3 regions of the Skermanella cutis genome follow, and region 2 is predicted to be linked to each of the others. Evidence: predicted binding sites of a transcription regulator. Region 2 holds the regulator's gene; each other region holds the start of a gene.
The links. The regulator LexA, encoded in region 2, represses DNA repair genes until DNA is damaged. The targets are predictions, from matches to a motif close to ATGTTCTANTTTGGTTC.
Positions count from the first base shown of each region.

Region 1 (5,745 bases), 2.2 Mb from region 2:
TGCTGCTCGGCGGGCTGGTGGTGGTCTCCCTCGTGGCGCCGGCGTCGATCCGGCGGCTGAGCGACGCGCTGGTGGGCTTCTTCGAACGGGCCGGCACCGAGCGGCTCGACCAGGGGATGATCGGCCTGATCCTCACCGATACCATGCTGGCGGCCCTGCTGGCGATCCTGCTGCCGGTGATCATCATGGCGGCGGCCGGCATGCTGGGCACGCTTCTCCAGATCGGCTGGCTGGTCACCGCGGAGAAGATGAAGCCGGACCTGACCAAGCTGAACCCGCTCCCCGCCTTCATGAAGCTGTTCTCGCTGCGGAACATCCTGGAGATGGTCAAGGGCTTCGTGAAGATGGGGGTGGTCGGCGTCGTCTGCGCGATCGTCCTGATACCGGTGATCACCAGCGTCGAGCACTATGCCGGCATGCCCATGGACCTGCTGCTGGCCGAGACCCAGTACCTGGTGGTCAAGCTGTTCCTGTGGGTCACGATCATCATGCTGTTCGTGACCATGGCCGACTTCTTCTATCAGAGGTTCGATTACACCAAGAAGATGCGGATGACCAAGCATGACGTGAAGGAGGAGTTCAAGCAGCAGGAAGGCGATCCGATCGTCAAGGGGCGACTGCGCCAGTTGCGCTTCGACAAGGCGCGGCGGCGCATGATGCAGGCAGTCCCTCGCGCCGACGTGGTCGTGACCAACCCGACCCATTTCGCGGTCGCCCTGAAATACGACCAGTCGGCGATGGCGGCCCCGGTCGTGCTGGCCAAGGGTGCCGACGCCGTCGCCGCCAAGATCCGCGAGATCGCCCGCGAGCACGATATCCCGCTGGTCGAGAACCCGCCGCTGGCGCGCGCGCTCTACGCCGCCGTGGAAATCGACCAGGAGATTCCGCCGGAACACTATAAGGCCATGGCGGAGGTCATATCCTACGTGTTCAAGCTCAAAAATCGCTTCTCGGGACGGTAACCGTACCTCGCGCGGAACGCATGCAAGTAGTAGGATCGATACGTAATCATTGGCATGGGGCAGCAGTGCAGGAGCAGGTTTCTTCATCCGCCCTCGACCTTGCGGGGCCGGAGCTGTCCACCCTGGGGAAGCCCGCGCGCGACGGCACCCTGACCCGGACCACCGTTATCGGGGTGGGCGGGCTGGCGGCGGTCGGCGCCGCGGGGCTGGGGCTGGCGGCAGGCGGGATCGTGACCGATCCCGTGGCCCTGAGCGGCGGCATGTTCGCCCTTCTCGCCGCCGGCGGCGCCGCGCTGGCGGGCAGGATCTCATCGCTCCAGGCATCCGGCCGGGGCCGGACCGATGGCGAGCGGGCAATGCTGGCCAGCGCCTTCCAGGCCGGGACGGTAGGGCGCATGATCACCGGCCGTGACGGCCGCGTCGTGCAGGTCAACGCCGCCTTCCGCCATCTGGCCGGCGGGGCCGGCAAGGACGAGCTCGAGTCGTTCCGGCTGCGTTTCGATCACGACCCGGAGATGGCCGCCGGTATCGGCAGGCTGGTCGACGCGGCGTTGCGCGGCGACGCGGCGTCCGCCGAATTGGCTTTCGAGCCGGGCCGGCCATGGTTCCTGGTCCAGGTGATGCCGCTGGCCGATGCGGATCCGGCCGCCGGCATCCCGAGCTCCGGGGAGAGGCTGGTCAAGTGGGTGGTCGAGGACATCACCGAGCGCAAGCTGGCCGAGCAGCAGTTGCGTGACGAACAGGCGAACCTGTCCGATTTCATGGGCAGCGCCCCGATCGGCTTCTATTCCGTCGATCAGGACGGCCGCTTCCTGTACGCCAACGCCACCCTGGCGAAGTGGCTCGGCTGCGCGCCGGCTGACCTGGTCGGCAGCCAAGTCAGGCTGCACGACGTCCTGGCCGAACCGCTGCCCGGCCCGTCGGCGGCCCACAGCCCGTTCCCTGGATCGGAGAGCCACGGCGACGTGACCATGAAGGGCCTCGGGGGGCGGCGTTTCCAGGCTTCCATCGTCCAGACCGTGGTGGCATCGGGCGACGGCCGGTCGCTGCGCACCCGCTCGGTGGTGCGGGACCTGACGCCCGAGCGGGAGTGGCGCGAGGCCCTGCACCTGTCGGAGCAGCGGTTCCAGAGCTTCTTCGAGGAGGCGCCGATCGGAATCGCGCTGATCGACGAGGGCGGCAGGCTGGCGGAATGCAACCAGGCCTTCCTGACCATGGTGGGACGCCCCCTGCGCAGCATCATGGGATGTCCCCTGGCCGAGCTGTTCAGCGCCGGCGAGCGGTCCACGGTGGTCGCCCGCCTGGAGCAGATCAAATCCGGCTCCGACATGATCGCTCCGTTCGAGGTCAATCTGCGTGCCCAGGGCCGCGACAAGAAGATGGCGCAGCTCTATGCCCGCCGGATGGCCGGCGGATCGGGGAGCGGCGATGCCGGGCCAGGTTCCGGCTCCGGAATGATCCTTCACTTCATCGACCTGACCGAGCAGAAGAGCCTGGAGGCGCAGTTCGCCCAGAGCCAGAAGATGCAGGCGATCGGCCAGCTCGCCGGCGGCGTCGCCCATGACTTCAACAACCTGCTTACCGCGATGATCGGCTTCTGCGACCTTCTGCTGCTCCGGCACAAGCCGGGCGACCAGTCGTTCAGCGACATCATGCAGATCAAGCAGAACGCCAACCGGGCGGCCAACCTGGTGCGCCAGCTGCTCGCCTTCTCGCGCCAGCAGACGCTGCAGCCCCGGGTGCTCAACATCACCGACGTCCTGGCCGAGCTGTCGAACCTGCTGCGCCGGCTGATCGGCGAGAACATCGAGCTGAAGATGACCCACGGCCGCGACCTGGGACTGATCAAGGTCGACCAGGGACAGCTGGAGCAGGTCATCATCAATCTCGCGGTCAATGCCCGCGACGCCATGGCGGGCGGTGGGCGGCTGACCATCCAGACCAGCAACGTCTCGACCGACGGCCCGACCCGACGCGAGCACGAGGAGATGCCGCCCGGCGAATATGTCGCGATCGAGGTGTCGGATACCGGCATCGGCATTCCCAAGGAAAATCTCGCCCGCATCTTCGAGCCGTTCTTCTCGACCAAGGAGGTCGGTTCCGGCACCGGCCTCGGCCTGTCCACCGTGTACGGCATCGTGCGGCAGACCGGCGGCTTCATCTTCGTCGACAGCGCCCCCGGCGAGGGTGCCAAATTCACCATCTATCTGCCGCGCCACCAGTCGGCCAAGGCCGCCGGCGTGACGGCGGAGGCCGAGAGCGAGGCCCGGGAACGGTCGGCCGGGGACCTGACCGGGACCGGGACCATCCTGCTGGTCGAGGACGAGGACGCGGTGCGCGTGTTCAGCGCCCGGGCGCTCCGCAACAAGGGCTATCAGGTGCTGGAGGCCCGCAGCGGCGAGGCGGCCCTCAGCCTGCTGAACTCCGAGTCGAACCGGGTCGACCTGCTGGTCAGCGACGTGGTGATGCCGCACATGGACGGGCCCACGCTGATCCGCCACGTCCGCGACAAGCGTCCGGAAATGAAGGTGATCTTCATCTCCGGCTACACCGAGGACAAGTTCCGCGACCAGATCGACGCCGGCGAGCACATCCATTTCCTGCCCAAGCCGTTCAGTCTCAAGCAGCTTGCCGGCAAGGTGAAGGAGGTCCTGCGCGACGGATGAGGCGGGGTGCCGAGGGGGCCGCATGGGGTGCTCCTCCGGACGGCTGCGGAACACGGGGGCAGGGGGAACGCCATTTCGTTCCCTTTATGTTCCGATTGTCCCTTGGCAGGAGGGAACGGAAAGGGTACATTCTCTTCACGTTGCACTCCTGCCGACCGTATGAGAGAAGAGGGGCCCCAGCATGTCGTCCGCACCCTTGCGTTTGGTTGAAAGTCCCATGGATAAGCAAAAGGCACTAGACGCGGCCCTCGGTCAGATCGAACGCGCGTTCGGCAAGGGCTCCATCATGAAGCTCGGTGCCCGCGAGACCCCGACCGAGGCGGAGGTCGTCTCGACCGGCTCGCTCGGCCTCGACATCGCGCTCGGCATCGGCGGCCTGCCGCGCGGCCGCATCATCGAGATCTACGGCCCGGAAAGCTCGGGCAAGACCACGCTGGCCCTCCATGCCATCGCCCAGGCCCAGAAGAACGGCGGCACCTGCGCGTTCGTCGACGCGGAGCACGCGCTCGATCCGGGATACGCCCGCAAGCTGGGCGTCGACGTGGACGAGCTGCTGATCTCCCAGCCCGACGCGGGCGAGCAGGCGCTGGAGATCACCGATACGCTGGTGCGCTCGGGCGCCATCGACGTGCTGGTGGTCGACAGCGTGGCGGCCCTGGTGCCGCGCGCCGAGCTGGAAGGCGAGATGGGCGACAGCCATGTCGGCCTGCATGCCCGCCTGATGAGCCAGGCGCTCCGCAAGCTGACCGGCTCGATCTCCAAGTCGCACTGCACGGTGATCTTCATCAACCAGATCCGGCTGAAGATCGGCGTCATGTTCGGCAATCCGGAGACCACGACCGGCGGCAACGCGCTGAAGTTCTACGCCTCGGTCCGTCTCGACATCCGCCGCATCGGCGCGATCAAGGACCGGGAGAACGTGGTCGGCAACCAGACCCGCGTGAAGGTGGTCAAGAACAAGATGGCCCCGCCTTTCCGGGTGGTCGAGTTCGACATCATGTACGGCGAGGGCGTGTCCAAGGTCGGCGAGCTGCTCGACCTCGGCGTTCAGGCCAACGTGGTCGAGAAGTCCGGCTCCTGGTTCAGCTACGAGGGCCAGCGCATCGGCCAGGGCCGCGAGAACGCCAAGAACTTCCTGCGCCAGAACACGGAAGTGGCCGACGCGATCGAGGCCAAGATCCGCGCCAACGCCGGCCTGGTCGCCAATGCCATGATGGGCACGCCGGAAGCCGACGGCGAGGCCAGCAGCCCGGACTGATCCGCTCCGCGCGATATCCCGTCCGGGGTTATCGCGCACCGGAAAGCGAGCCGCGCGGACCTTCGGGACCGCGCGGCTTTTCCGTTTGGGCATTCCCCGGGGCTTCGGTCGGGCATCGGTGGACATCGGCCCCACCGGCACGGTACAAGCAGGTAAACCCGTGTCGGCCGAAACCTTTGAACAGAAGACGGGCCGCACCATACCTGCGTCCTGGGAACCGAGCGCCATCATGCAGACCGCCAACGACATCCGCGCCACCTTCCTGAACTATTTCGCCAGTCAGGGTCACCAGATCGTCGAGTCCAGCCCGCTGGTGCCGCGCAACGATCCGACGCTGATGTTCACCAACGCCGGCATGGTGCAGTTCAAGAACGTCTTCACCGGGGCCGAGGCGCGGCCCTATTCCCGGGCGACCACCAGCCAGAAATGCGTGCGCGCCGGCGGCAAGCACAACGACCTGGACAATGTCGGCTACACCGCCCGGCACCATACCTTCTTCGAGATGCTCGGCAATTTCTCGTTCGGCGACTACTTCAAGGAAGGCGCCATCGAGCATGCCTGGAACCTTATCACGAAGGAGTACGGGCTTCCGGCGGACAAGCTTCTGGTCACCGTCCACTCCTCGGACGAGGAGGCGGCCGCCCTGTGGCGGAAGATCGCCGGCCTGGACGACGGCAGGATCATCCGCATCCCGACCGACGACAATTTCTGGCGCATGGGCGATACCGGGCCGTGCGGTCCCTGCTCCGAGATCTTCTACGACCACGGCCCGGCGGTGGCCGGCGGCCCGCCGGGCAGCGCCGACCAGGACGGCGACCGTTTCATCGAGATCTGGAACCTGGTCTTCATGCAGTACGAG
Region 1 covers NZ_CP067420.1:4,879,598-4,885,342, reverse strand. Annotated here, with positions in the region: gene flhB (flagellar biosynthesis protein FlhB) at 1-962, shown strand, start outside; gene IGS68_RS22735 (hybrid sensor histidine kinase/response regulator) at 1,028-3,628, shown strand; gene recA (recombinase RecA) at 3,810-4,886, shown strand; gene alaS (alanine--tRNA ligase) at 5,116-5,745, shown strand, end outside.
Region 1: the regulator LexA is predicted to act here: its motif matches at 3,704-3,720, upstream of recA (recombinase RecA).

Region 2 (5,745 bases):
ATATCGAGATGAACGAGCGCAATGGTCCGGTCGTCGCCGCTTTCCCCGTCACGGATGACCATCAGGTCATGTTGGTGACCGATGGAGGGCAGATGATCCGGATGCCGATCCACGACGTCCGGATCGCGGGCCGCAAGACCCAGGGCGTTACCCTGTTCAGGGTAGCGCAGGGAGAGCGTGTCGTCTCGGTCGCGTGGCTGACCGAGGAGGCGGAAGCGGAGACCGCCGTGAACGGGGGCGACGATGCGTCGCCCGAGTGATCGGCAGAGAAACGATCGGTGCAGGGGGCGGCAGGTTGAAGGGCGCCCGGACGTGAAGGGAAGAAGCGGCAGATGAGCAAACGGATCGGCGTCTATCCCGGGACATTCGACCCGGTCACCAACGGCCATATGGACATCATCCAGCGCGCTTCCCGCGTCTTGGACCACCTGATCGTGGGCGTCGCCCGCAACGCGGGGAAAGGCCCGCTCTTCTCCACGGAGGAGCGGGTCGCGATGGTCGAGGAGGACGTCGCCGCCCTGAAGCCGAACGGCACCAAGATCGAGGTGAGGCCGTTCGACAGCCTGCTGATGAAGTTCGCGGTCGACATGAACGCCTCGGTCATCATCCGCGGCCTGCGGGCGGTTTCGGACTTCGAGTACGAGTTCCAGATGGCCGGCATGAATGCCCGCCTGAACCCCAAGGTCGAGACCGTCTTCCTGATGGCGTCCGATCGCCACCAGTTCATATCCTCGCGCTTCGTCAAGGAGATCGGCCGGCTCGGCGGCGACATCACGCACTTCGTCTCGCCCCGGGTCGCCGAACGGCTCACCGCGCGCTTCGCCCAGGATGAAGGCGACGCGGCCAAGCGCGTGCAGACTCTCAAGGTCTGACGCGCCCGCACCGGCGCCTCGGGGCGGATCAGGGTAAATGCGGGTTGACCGGAAGTGTCCCGGCCCCTATGTTCCGCCCCGACCCTGAGAGCGTGTAGCTCAGCCGGTAGAGCAACTGACTTTTAATCAGTAGGTCCTGGGTTCGAACCCCAGCGCGCTCACCAAAAAAGCCCCCGGAAACCAATGGTTTCCGGGGGCTTTTTGTTAGCCCGCATCAAGCTGCGCCAGGAGCGCTCCGGCCGGTACCGGCCAGTTGGTGAAGCAGCGCAGCACCGATCCGTCCAGGACACGCTCCAGCGACATGTCGCTGATCAGCCCGCTCGTGACGATGCAACGCTGGTACGTCCGGACCATGTGGCGCGCGCACAGGTACATCTTGGCTCGCGAGGCGGCGAAGGGGCGGATGTGGCGGCCTTCCGGCGACAGGCAGAATTCCGCCATGGCCGTGGGAACGCCCGGCCATTCCGGATCGAAGCAGTCGTCCAGGGCGATTACGCCCTGGACGGTGAGCAGGGGCGCGAAGTTGTTCAGGTCGTTCAGGACCGAGGGATGGTCATGGACGGCATCCAGGTGGAGGAAGCGGAGGCTGCCTCGCCCGACCATGTCCGGAGGTTCTTCCAGTTGCCGGAGGTCCGTGGCGACGCAGACCAGCCTGTTTCCGAGCTCCGGACAGCACCGAAGGATGTTCGCTTCGGCCACGGCTTGGGGAACTTCATGGAAGGCGTCGAAGCAGAACACGGTCTCGTCGGCGCGCGCCAGCAGGCCCAGCGCGACCGCGGACTTGCCCTTGTAGATCCCAAGCTCGCAGGTGTCGCCGCTAAATCCGCCTTGCTTCTGGATGAAGTCGATCAGCCAGAACAGCAATATATCGTGGTTGTAGAACCAGCCTTCGATCTGGTCCTCGACATGCTCCTGATAGATCCGGAAAAGTCGGGAGATTTCCATGAAGCGGTCCAGCCAGCATCGTCCGCCCGGACGGGCGTATCGCGGGCCAGACTACGGCGCATTCGTAAACGAAAAGGGCGGACCGGGGAGCCTCGCGAAGCTCCCCGGTCCGCCCCTCACGGCGGCGATCGCCGACTCGGCTTCAATAGCGCCGCAGCAGCCCCACGAGGCGGCCCTGGACGCGCACCCGGTCGGCGCCGAAGATGCGGGTCTCGAAGGCGGGGTTGGCCGGCTCTAGCGCCACGGTCTGGCCCTTGCGACGAAGGCGTTTCAAGGTCACCTCGTGCTCGTCGATCAGCGCCACGACGATCGTGCCGCTGTCGGCCATGTCGCACCGGTTGATGATGACCGTGTCGCCGTCCAGGATGCCGGCCTCGACCATGCTGTCGCCCGCGACTTCCAGCGCGTAGTGGTCCCCGGGCGGCAGCATCGTCGCCGGCACGTTGATCATCGCGCTGTTGTCGCGCAGCGCCTCGATCGGGGTACCGGCGGCGATCCGCCCGTAGAGCGGAAGCTGGATCGCCTCGGCCTCGGTGCTGGCCTCGCGCCCGGCCAGGGCGCCGGTGAAGTCGCCCTTGATCACGTTGGGCTGGAACTTCGGGCGATCGGGCGCGCGCTGCTGCGGGCGGGCCGACCCGGCTTCCGCCCCTTCCGGCAGCCGGAGCACCTCGAGCGCGCGGGCGCGGTGGGGCAGGCGGCGGATGAAGCCGCGCTCCTCCAGCCCGGTGATGAGCCGGTGGATACCCGATTTCGACTTCAATCCCAGGGCATCCTTCATCTCGTCGAACGAGGGCGAAACCCCGCCTTCGCCCAGCCGGTCGTTGATGAAGAGCAGAAGCTCGTATTGTTTACGTGTCAGCATCTACGCCCCCTGCGCGCGGGACCAACCGGTCCAGAACAAACCAAAAACATCAGTTTATGTTCTAGTTTGGTTCGCGAAAGGCGTCAAGCATTCGCTGAACAATTTTACCCTTGTCCTGCAGATCCGGTCACCTAGAGACTCAGGACTCCGCCGCCCAGGGGAAGAAATTCGACAGTGTCGCCGGCCGATGCGGCCGGTGCGAAGGGCGGGCGCACCACCAGGCAGTCGGCCCGGGCAAGCACCGTCAGCAGCGAACTGTCCTGCGATTCGAATGGGTTGGCGACCAGTTCGCCGTCCGGGCCGATACTCAGCGACGCCCGCAGATAATCTTCGCGCTGGTCGTTCTGCTTGACGGGCCGCCCCAGCACCGCCGTGCGGCGCGTTTCCTCCTCCGCCGGAAGCCCGAGCAGGCGGCGGAGCGCCGGCCTGAGGAACAGGACGGCGCAGACCTGACTCGACACCGGATTGCCGGGCAGCCCGAGGACGGGCACGTCGCCCAGCCGGCCGAACATCAGCGGTTTGCCCGGCCGCATGGCGATCTTGTAGAAATCCAGGTCCATGCCGCGGTCGCCCAGCACGCCGCGCACGAGATCGTATTCGCCCGCCGAGGCCCCGCCGGACGTCACCAGGATGTCGGCCCGTTCGGCACCCGTGACGAGTCGAGCCAGCGACTCCGGCGTATCCAGGGCGACGCCCAGATTGACCGGGACGCCGCCGCAGGCCGTGATCAGGCCGGCCAAGGCGAAGGCGTTCGAACTGACGATCTGGTCCGGCCCCAGGGGCTCCCCAGGGAGCACGATCTCGTCGCCCGTCGCCAGGATCGCGACCCGCGGGCGGCGGCGGACGCGGAGCCAGGGCCAATTCATCGCCGCGGCGAGTCCGACGTCCCGCGCCGTGAGCATGCGTCCGGCCGGTATGCCGACTTCGCCCCGCCGGAAGTCGATCCCCGCCAGCCGGACATGCCGGTGGCGGCCGACCGTCCGGAGGACGGTGACCGTGGCGCCGTCCGACTCGGTGTCTTCCTGCATGACGACGGCGTCGGCCCCGTCGGGCATCGGCGCGCCCGTGAAGATCCTGACCGCCTCTCCCGGTCCGACATGCCCCTTGAAGGCGTTCCCGGCCGGAGCCTCGCCGATGCGGCGCAGCTTCGCGGGGACCTGCGCCACGTCGGCGCAGCGCACCGCATAGCCGTCCATCGCCGACATGGAGACCGGCGGCTGGGTGAGCCGGGCGGTCACGTCCTCCGCCGTCACGCGGCCAAGCGCCTCGGTCAGTCCGACCAATTCGGCCGGCAGCGGCGACAGGGCGGCGAGGACGCGGGACCGGGCCTCGGCGACGGAGATCATCGAGGGGTCCCGTACTCGCCGCTCTTCCCGCCCGCCTTGTGGGCCAGCCGAACGTCGCCGATGGTCATGGCGCGGTCCACCGCCTTGCACATGTCGTAGACGGTGAGAGCCGCGACGGACACGGCCGTCAGGGCCTCCATCTCGACGCCGGTGCGTCCCTTCAGCTTGCAGGTCGCCGTGATGTCCACCGCGTTGCGGCCGGGATCGCAGGTCAGGTCGACCTTGGCCGAGGTCAGCGCCAGCGGATGACAGAGCGGGATCAGGTCGGGCGTCCGCTTGGCCGCCATGATCCCGGCGAGCCGCGCGACGGACAGCACGTCGCCCTTCTTCACCCCGCCGGACAGGATCAGGGCCAGGGTCTCCGCCGCCATGAAGACCGACCCGGTGGCGGTCGCCGTCCGTTCCGTCTCGTCCTTGTCGGAGACGTCGACCATCACGGCGCGTCCCTCGGCGTCGAAATGGGTGAAGCCGCCGGTCATGCGGCGGCCCGGCGGGTCAGCAGGGACCGAGTGGCCTCCGTCACATCGGACTGGCGCATCAGGCTCTCGCCGACCAGGAAGCAGCGTGCGCCGGCCCTGTCCATCCGCTCCAGGTCGTCCGGCCCGTATAGACCGCTCTCGCTGACCAGCAGGCGGTCCGCGGGAACCCGTGCCGCCAGTTCCTCCGTGACGGCAAGATCGACCGCCAACGTCTTGAGATTCCTGTTGTTGATACCGATCAGTTCACACGGAAGATGAAGAGCGCGGTCGAGTTCCTCGCCGTTGTGGACCTCCACCAGGACGTCCATGCCGTAGCGCGCCGCCACCTCGGCCAACTCGCGGGCCGTCGTGTCGTCGAGGGCGGCCATGATGAGCAGGATACAGTCGGCACCCAGCGCCCGGGCCTCAACCACCTGATAAGGATCCAGCATGAAGTCCTTGCGAAGACAGGGTAATTCGCAAGCTGCCCGGGCCTCCACCAGGAACGAATCCTGGCCTTGGAAATAGGGTATGTCAGTCAGGACGGACAAGCATGCGGCCCCGCCGGCCTGATAGGCATGGGCCAGCTCGGCGGGGTTGAAATCCTGTCGAATCAAACCTTTGCTGGGCGATGCTCGCTTGATTTCTGCGATCAGTCCATAGTCGCCCCCGGCCAGCTTCCGGCGCAGGGAGGCCGTGAAGCCCCGCGGCGGGCCGGCTTTCATCGCCGCGCGGTCGATTTCGGCGAAGCTGCGCTCGGCACGCCGCGCCGCCACGTGGGCGCGCTTGTCGGCACAGATGCGGGTGAGAACGTCGCTCATGCCGAGCCTCCGCTGTTGGTGATGGCGATCAGGCGGTCCAGTACGGTGCGTGCCCGGCCGCTGTCGATGGCGTCCCGGCCGAGGGCCACGGCTCCGCAGAGGTCCGGGGCCTTGCCGGCGACCAGCAGGGCCGCCGCGCTATTCAGCAGCACGATGTCGCGATAGGCTCCATGCGCGCCGGCGAGGACCGCGTTCAACGCCTCCGCGTTCGTCGCGGCGTCGCCGCCCTTCAGGTCGGACGGACTGGACAGCAGGAGTCCGGCCTGGGCCGGCTCGATGTCGAACCGGGTGACCACGCCGTCCTTCAGCTGCGCCACGTGGGAGGCGCCGGTGGTGGTCAGTTCGTCCAACCCGTCGGAGCCATGGACGACCCAGGCGGTTTCCGATCCCAGCCGGGCCAGGACCTGGGCGATCGGTTCCAGCCATTCCTTCGCGAAGACG
Region 2 covers NZ_CP067420.1:2,635,156-2,640,900, forward strand. Annotated here, with positions in the region: gene gyrA (DNA gyrase subunit A) at 1-260, shown strand, start outside; gene coaD (pantetheine-phosphate adenylyltransferase) at 333-872, shown strand; tRNA gene IGS68_RS12395 (tRNA-Lys) at 961-1,036, shown strand; gene IGS68_RS12400 (class I SAM-dependent methyltransferase) at 1,077-1,817, opposite strand; gene lexA (transcriptional repressor LexA) at 1,960-2,679, opposite strand; gene IGS68_RS12410 (molybdopterin molybdotransferase MoeA) at 2,811-4,025, opposite strand; gene moaC (cyclic pyranopterin monophosphate synthase MoaC) at 4,022-4,504, opposite strand; gene trpC (indole-3-glycerol phosphate synthase TrpC) at 4,501-5,304, opposite strand; gene trpD (anthranilate phosphoribosyltransferase) at 5,301-5,745, opposite strand, start outside.

Region 3 (5,745 bases), 2.0 Mb from region 2:
ATGCATCTCGACCGCGAAGTTCGACCGATCGAAGTGCGATTGCAGCGTGATCGCCGCCTTCTCCAGCACGGGGGCGGCGGCGTCCCGCTTGGCGTCGTCCAGGTCCGGCCCGGGCGCCAGGCCGAACCAGCGGGACCAGGGCGGCGTCAGCTGGGCCAGCAGGCTGGCGGCGAGCTGTTCGACCGCGTCGGCCGCGGTGCCGTCGAACAGCCGGTCGGACTTGCGCTCGCCCGGGCTCCCCGCCGGGCCGAACCCGCCGCCGTGGGGCAGCGCATGGTCGTAGCATTCCTGCCAGTGGGCTTCCCAGACGCTCCGCCTGGACTTGGCCGCGCCGAAGCGCTGGAGCAGCGCCGGTGCATCCATCGCCTATTCCCCCAGCAGGCGCTTGCGCGCCGGCGCGGCGCCGGTTCCGGTCTGCTGGAGGACGCCGCGCCACGAGGTCAGCACCGTGCCGGTCAGGCTGCGGTCGCGCCGGGCCAGCGCCTTCTCCGCGGCGGCCAGCGCGTCGGCCTGCTCCTGCGTGGGCACGGGCGCGACCGGCGCGGGAGCCGGCGCCACGGGCTCGGCCGGCGCCGGCTTGGTGGAGGGCTCCTCCTCGGCCGGCACCGTCGGGGCGGGCTCGGGCTTGGAAACGGCGGGAGTCGGAACCGGGGCAGGCGTCGGGGCCGGCGCGGTCTGCACCGGACTTACGGGTTCCGCCGGTGCCGGGATCGCCGGGGTCACGACCACCGGCGCCTTGGGAGGTGAGAACATCTTGGCCATGGGGACAGGCTCCTTCGGATTTCGAATGGATTGTTCAGGAAAAGGCCGGCGAACCGGCACCCGCGGCCCCGCACGGCACCGGCGCCGCCGGGTCGAGCAGCCGCCGGTAAAGCTGCCAGGGGGTCAGCACCCAGCGGTCGTGCAGCCCCAGCACCCGCTTGGCCGCTTCCACGCAGGTGAACGGCCCCCAGGGCGCGGGACGGTTCAGGTCGCGCCGGACCGGGGCCGCCACCACGGCATGGCCGCGCTCGGCGAACCAGCCGACCAGGTCGAAGCCGGCGGCGACCGGCTGGACCGCGATCTCCAGGTGCGGCGACAGCGGGTCCACCGTGATCCAGTGGGTGCCGTCGTTCAGCGCCACGAAGCAGTGGCGGAAGCCCGGCCGCAGCAGCCGGAGCCACCACAGGTCGGCATCCCCGCAGAACACCACCCAGGCCCGCGGCTCGGCGCGGGGCGGGGCGGCGGGCGACACGGTGCCGCTCATCCCGCTAGCCGGGCGCCGGCGACGATGCCCTTCTCGCGCAGGATGGGGTCCAGGAAGTCCAGCGCCTCCCGCCACAGGCCGGACGCCCGCGCCTCCAGCCGGCGGTCCGGATCGGGCGCCATCAGCCGGCGGCCGTAATGGACCAGCACGTGCAGGTGGTCGCGGATCAGCTTGCGCTGGCGGTACAGCCGATCGACCACGCGGATCATGTCGAGCGGTTCGCAGGGGCGCGGCACCATGCCGCGGCCGGCGACGATGCGGGCTCCGGACGCGCGGGCCTCCTGCGCCTGGACGAACCAGAACCAGGCTTCCTCGACGTTGTCGAAGGGCACCGCGAAAGCGTCGGGATCCGCGGCCGGGCGCGGGGAACCGGAGATCCCGCCAGGGGACGGCGGGCGATGCCGGAGGGGAGACGTGGAAGGGTGGCCGGGCAAGGCGGCACCTCCTGTGCGGACTGGATTTCGGGAACGGGCGTCTTCCGGCGGGAAGAACCCCCTTGATGTTCCCCTTATGTTCCGCTTTAATTCCTACGTCAAGCTTTTTGTGAAAACGTTCCTAGGGACATGAGGACCGGAATATGTGAAATTGTTCCCATGCTTAAACACGCAGACATATGGCAGGCGATTGATCGCCTCGCAGCCCAGAACGGGCTGTCGGCCTCCGGCCTCGCGCGGCGGGCCGGGCTGGACCCGACGACGTTCAACAAGAGCAAGCGGACCACGACCGAGGGGAAGCTGCGCTGGCCGTCGACCGAAAGCATCTCCAAGGTGCTGGAGGCGACCGCCAGCTCGTTCAGCGATTTCGTCAGCCTGGTCGACAACGAGCAGATCACCGGCGCCACCCAGCGCATCCCGGTGATCGGCTATGCCCAGGCGGGGGCCCAAGGCTTCTTCGACGACGCGGGCTATCCCGTCGGCAGCGGCTGGGACGAGCTTCAGTTCCCGCATGTCGGCGATCCCCAGGCCTATGCGCTGGAGATCACCGGCGACAGCATGGAGCCGGTCTACCGCGACGGCGACATCATCATCGTCTCGCCCTCGGCCAGCCTGCGGCGCGGCGACCGCGTCGTGGTCAAGACCACCGGCGGCGAGGTGATGGCCAAGCAGCTGCTGCGCTCCACCGCCAACCGGATCGAGCTCCAGTCGATCAACCCGGCCCACCCCCTGCGCACGCTCAGCCCGACCGAGATCACCTGGATGGCGCGGATCGTCTGGGCGAGCCAGTAGGCCGCGGGACGGCCGAGTAGGATTGGAATAAATTCCTTTGACCGCACCGTGGGTTTGTGGTCACATTGCCCCATGACGGACGATTCGCACCCCCACGCCGCCGATCCGGCGACTCTCCTGGCCAGCCTGTACCGGGATTTCACCGGCCCGCCGCCGCGCGCGGCCGTGTCGGCGGCGCTGCTCGGCGGCCGCGAGCCGCGCGACGCCGGGCGGATCGCGGCGACTCGACGCCTCGCCTCCCGCCTCGCCGCCGATGCCCGGTTGGGGATCGCCCGCCGCCGGGCCGCCTACGGGCGCGCTCCCCGGCTCGATCCCGCAAACGATCCATGGCTCGCCCGCCTCGTCGCCGACCTGGCGCTCCACCGGGCGACCGCCGTGGCCGGCCTCATGCCGGCTCACTCCATGCCGAGCGCCATCTTGTAGAGCTCGATCAGCTCCTCCTCCTCCTGGCGCTCCTCCTTGGCCTTCTTGCGAAGCCGGATGATCGTCCGGATGATCTTCACGTCGAAGCCGGTGCCCTTGGCCTCGAGATAGACATCCTTGATGTCGTCCGAGATGCCCTTCTTCTCTTCCTCGAGTCGCTCGATGCGCTCCACGAACGAGCGCAGGCGATCGGCGGCGATGCCGCCGACGTCGTTCGCCGGCCCGGCATCGGCCCGCGCCGCAACTGAAGTGTCCGTCATGAATTCCTCGTCACCAGAAACGACTTGTCGGAGGCACCATAGCCAATCCGACCGCCAAGGGCACCCCCGGCGACGCCCCGCCCCAACTTTTCGATAGTGCCGCAGGTCGGACTTCGCCCGCCAGGGCGAACTCCGACGCCCCGCATCGACGCTCCGGCCCCCTCCGTCGGCGTCGGCCTTCGGCCGAGGCCGACCTACGGAAAGCCGAACAGAAGCGCTGCCCTACGGCCCGGCCGGGTCACCGCCCCTCAGTGGTCCGAACGGGCCTGCGCCGCAGCGAAGGCCTGCTGCTGCTCGGCGGAAGCCTCCGCCTGATGCTTGCTCTTCCACTCCTCGTAAGGCATGCCGTAGATGATCTCCCGCGCCTCGTCGTAGCTCATCTCCAGCCCCTTGCCCTCGGCGGCCGCCCGGTACCATTTCGACAGGCAGTTCCGGCAGAACCCCGTCAGGTTCATCATGTCGATGTTCTGCACGTCGGTGCGGTTGCGCAGGTGCTCGACCAGCTGCCGGAAGGCCGCGGCCTCAAGCTCGGTGCGCGTGCGTTCGTCCAGTTCGGTCATCGTCGTCCACTCCCCAAAGCGCTTCCGACCAAGCGGAAGCCGTCGGCCTGACATGGCATCGCCCGGCGCCGGGTGCAACCGCCTCGTCGCCCACGGTCCGGCTCGGGCAATCCCTCGTCGCCGCCCCCTTCAGCCCCCCGCCGCCGGCTCCAGCCCGTGCAGGGTCTCGCCGATCAGCCAGTCCACCACCAGCTTCAGCGCGTCCTCCGCCGTGGCGCCGGCCGCCAGCGCCTCCTGGTAGACGGCGACCTGCCGGTGGGCGCTGGTGCCCCGGGCCACGATGCCCCGGGCGTTCTCGATCGCCTCGACGCAGCCCAGCGCCTCGGCGTCCTCGCGCAGCAGGCCGATCAGCTCCTCCAGCAGCTCGCCATAGGGGACGATGCCGCCCCGGCCGAAATCGATCAGGCCGGCATCGAAGCCGTAGCGCTGCGCCCGCCAGCGGTTCTCCTCCAGCAGCAGGTTGCGGTAGCGCCGCCACGCGACGTTGCCCCGGCGCAGCCGCCACAGCATGCGCAGCAGGCAGACATAGAAGGCGGCGACGGTCAGCGTGTCGTCCAGCCGGGTGCAGATGTCGCTGATCCGCATCTCCAGCGTCGGGAACCGGCCCGACGGGCGGATGTCCCACCACAGCTTGGTCGCGTCCTCGATCACCCCGGCATCGACCAGCGCGCCGACCTGCTGCTGGAACTCGCCGAAGCTCTGGTATTCCTCCGGCATGCCCGTGCGGGGCAGCTCGTTCCAGACCGCCAGCCGATAGCTCTTCAGCCCGCTGTCCTGCCCCTGCCAGAAGGGCGAGGAGGTGGACAGCGCCAGCAGATGGGGCAGGAAGTAGCGCACCTGGTTCATCAGGTCGATGCGCAGGTTCTCGTCCTCGATCCCGGCATGGACATGCATGCCGCAGATCATCAGCCGCCGGGCCGGCGCCCCGATGTCGCGGGCCAGCATGTTGTAGCGGTCGCGGTTGGTGTGCTTCTGCGGCAGCCAGACCGCGAACGGGTGGGTCGAGGCCGCGATCGGCGCCAGCCCGTAGCGGTCCGCCACGTCGGCGACCGAACGGCGCAGCCGGGCCAGTTCGGTCCGCGCCTCCGACAGGTCGGCGCAGACGCGGGTGCCGATCTCGATCTGGCAGCGCAGGAACTCGGGATGGACCTGCTCGGGCGCCACGGCGGCGCACGCCTCCAGCATGTCCTCGGGCGGGTCGGGCACGATATCGCGGGTCTGCCGGTCTACCAGCAGGTATTCCTCTTCGATGCCGAGCGTGAAGCTGGGGGCCGGTGCAGCCATGATCCTCAGAAGTGCTGGATGCGATACAAATTAGGGTCGGCCAGGACCTCGTCCAGGGCCTCGCCCAGGATGCCGGCCCACTCGGCGGCACCATGGCGGGTGTCGATCAGGTCCTGGCGGATCTCCACCAGCAGATGGGGCAGCCCCGGCGCCACCGCATGGCGGTCGATGGTCGATCCCTCCGTGCCCTTGCCGGTATAGGGCTCGTTGTCGCCCACCACCAGGCGGGCGTCGGCCCGGAGCCGTTCCATCGCCGGCACCGGCATGCGGGGATCGCGGTCCCACAGGATGCCGATATGCCAGGGCCGCTCGATACCGTTCATCACGGGGGTGAAGCTGTGGATCGACACGACCGCCGGAACCTGCCCGCGTTCGCGCAGCCGGTCGATCTCGGCGTCCACGGTGGAGTGATAGGGCCAGAACAGCCCGTCCACCCGCTGCGCCGCCTCCGCCGGGTCCAGCGCCCGGTTGCCCGGCACCACCACGCCGTCGCTGATCACCGGGATCGAGGTCGGGTCGTCCAGGTCGCGGTTGAGGTCGATGATCAGGCGGGAATAGCCGGACAGCACGGCCGCCGCGTCCCAGCGCTCCACCAGCGCCCGGGTCACGTCGGCGGCGCCGATGTCGTACGCGATGTGCCGGGACAGCGCCGTCTCGTCCAGCCCCAGCGTCCCCAGCGACGCGGGCATGGCGTTGGAGGCGTGGTCGCACAGCAGCAGGACCGGCGCGCGGCCTTCGCGGTTCAG
Region 3 covers NZ_CP067420.1:4,610,427-4,616,171, forward strand. Annotated here, with positions in the region: gene IGS68_RS21550 (portal protein) at 1-363, opposite strand, end outside; gene IGS68_RS36210 (hypothetical protein) at 367-762, opposite strand; gene IGS68_RS21560 (hypothetical protein) at 797-1,246, opposite strand; gene IGS68_RS21565 (hypothetical protein) at 1,243-1,578, opposite strand; gene IGS68_RS21570 (S24 family peptidase) at 1,840-2,472, shown strand; gene IGS68_RS21575 (hypothetical protein) at 2,545-2,895, shown strand; gene IGS68_RS21580 (DUF2312 domain-containing protein) at 2,868-3,155, opposite strand; gene IGS68_RS21585 (DUF1244 domain-containing protein) at 3,404-3,715, opposite strand; gene IGS68_RS21590 (carboxylate-amine ligase) at 3,845-4,999, opposite strand; gene IGS68_RS21595 (N-formylglutamate amidohydrolase) at 5,005-5,745, opposite strand, start outside.
Region 3: the regulator LexA is predicted to act here: its motif matches at 1,746-1,762, upstream of IGS68_RS21570 (S24 family peptidase).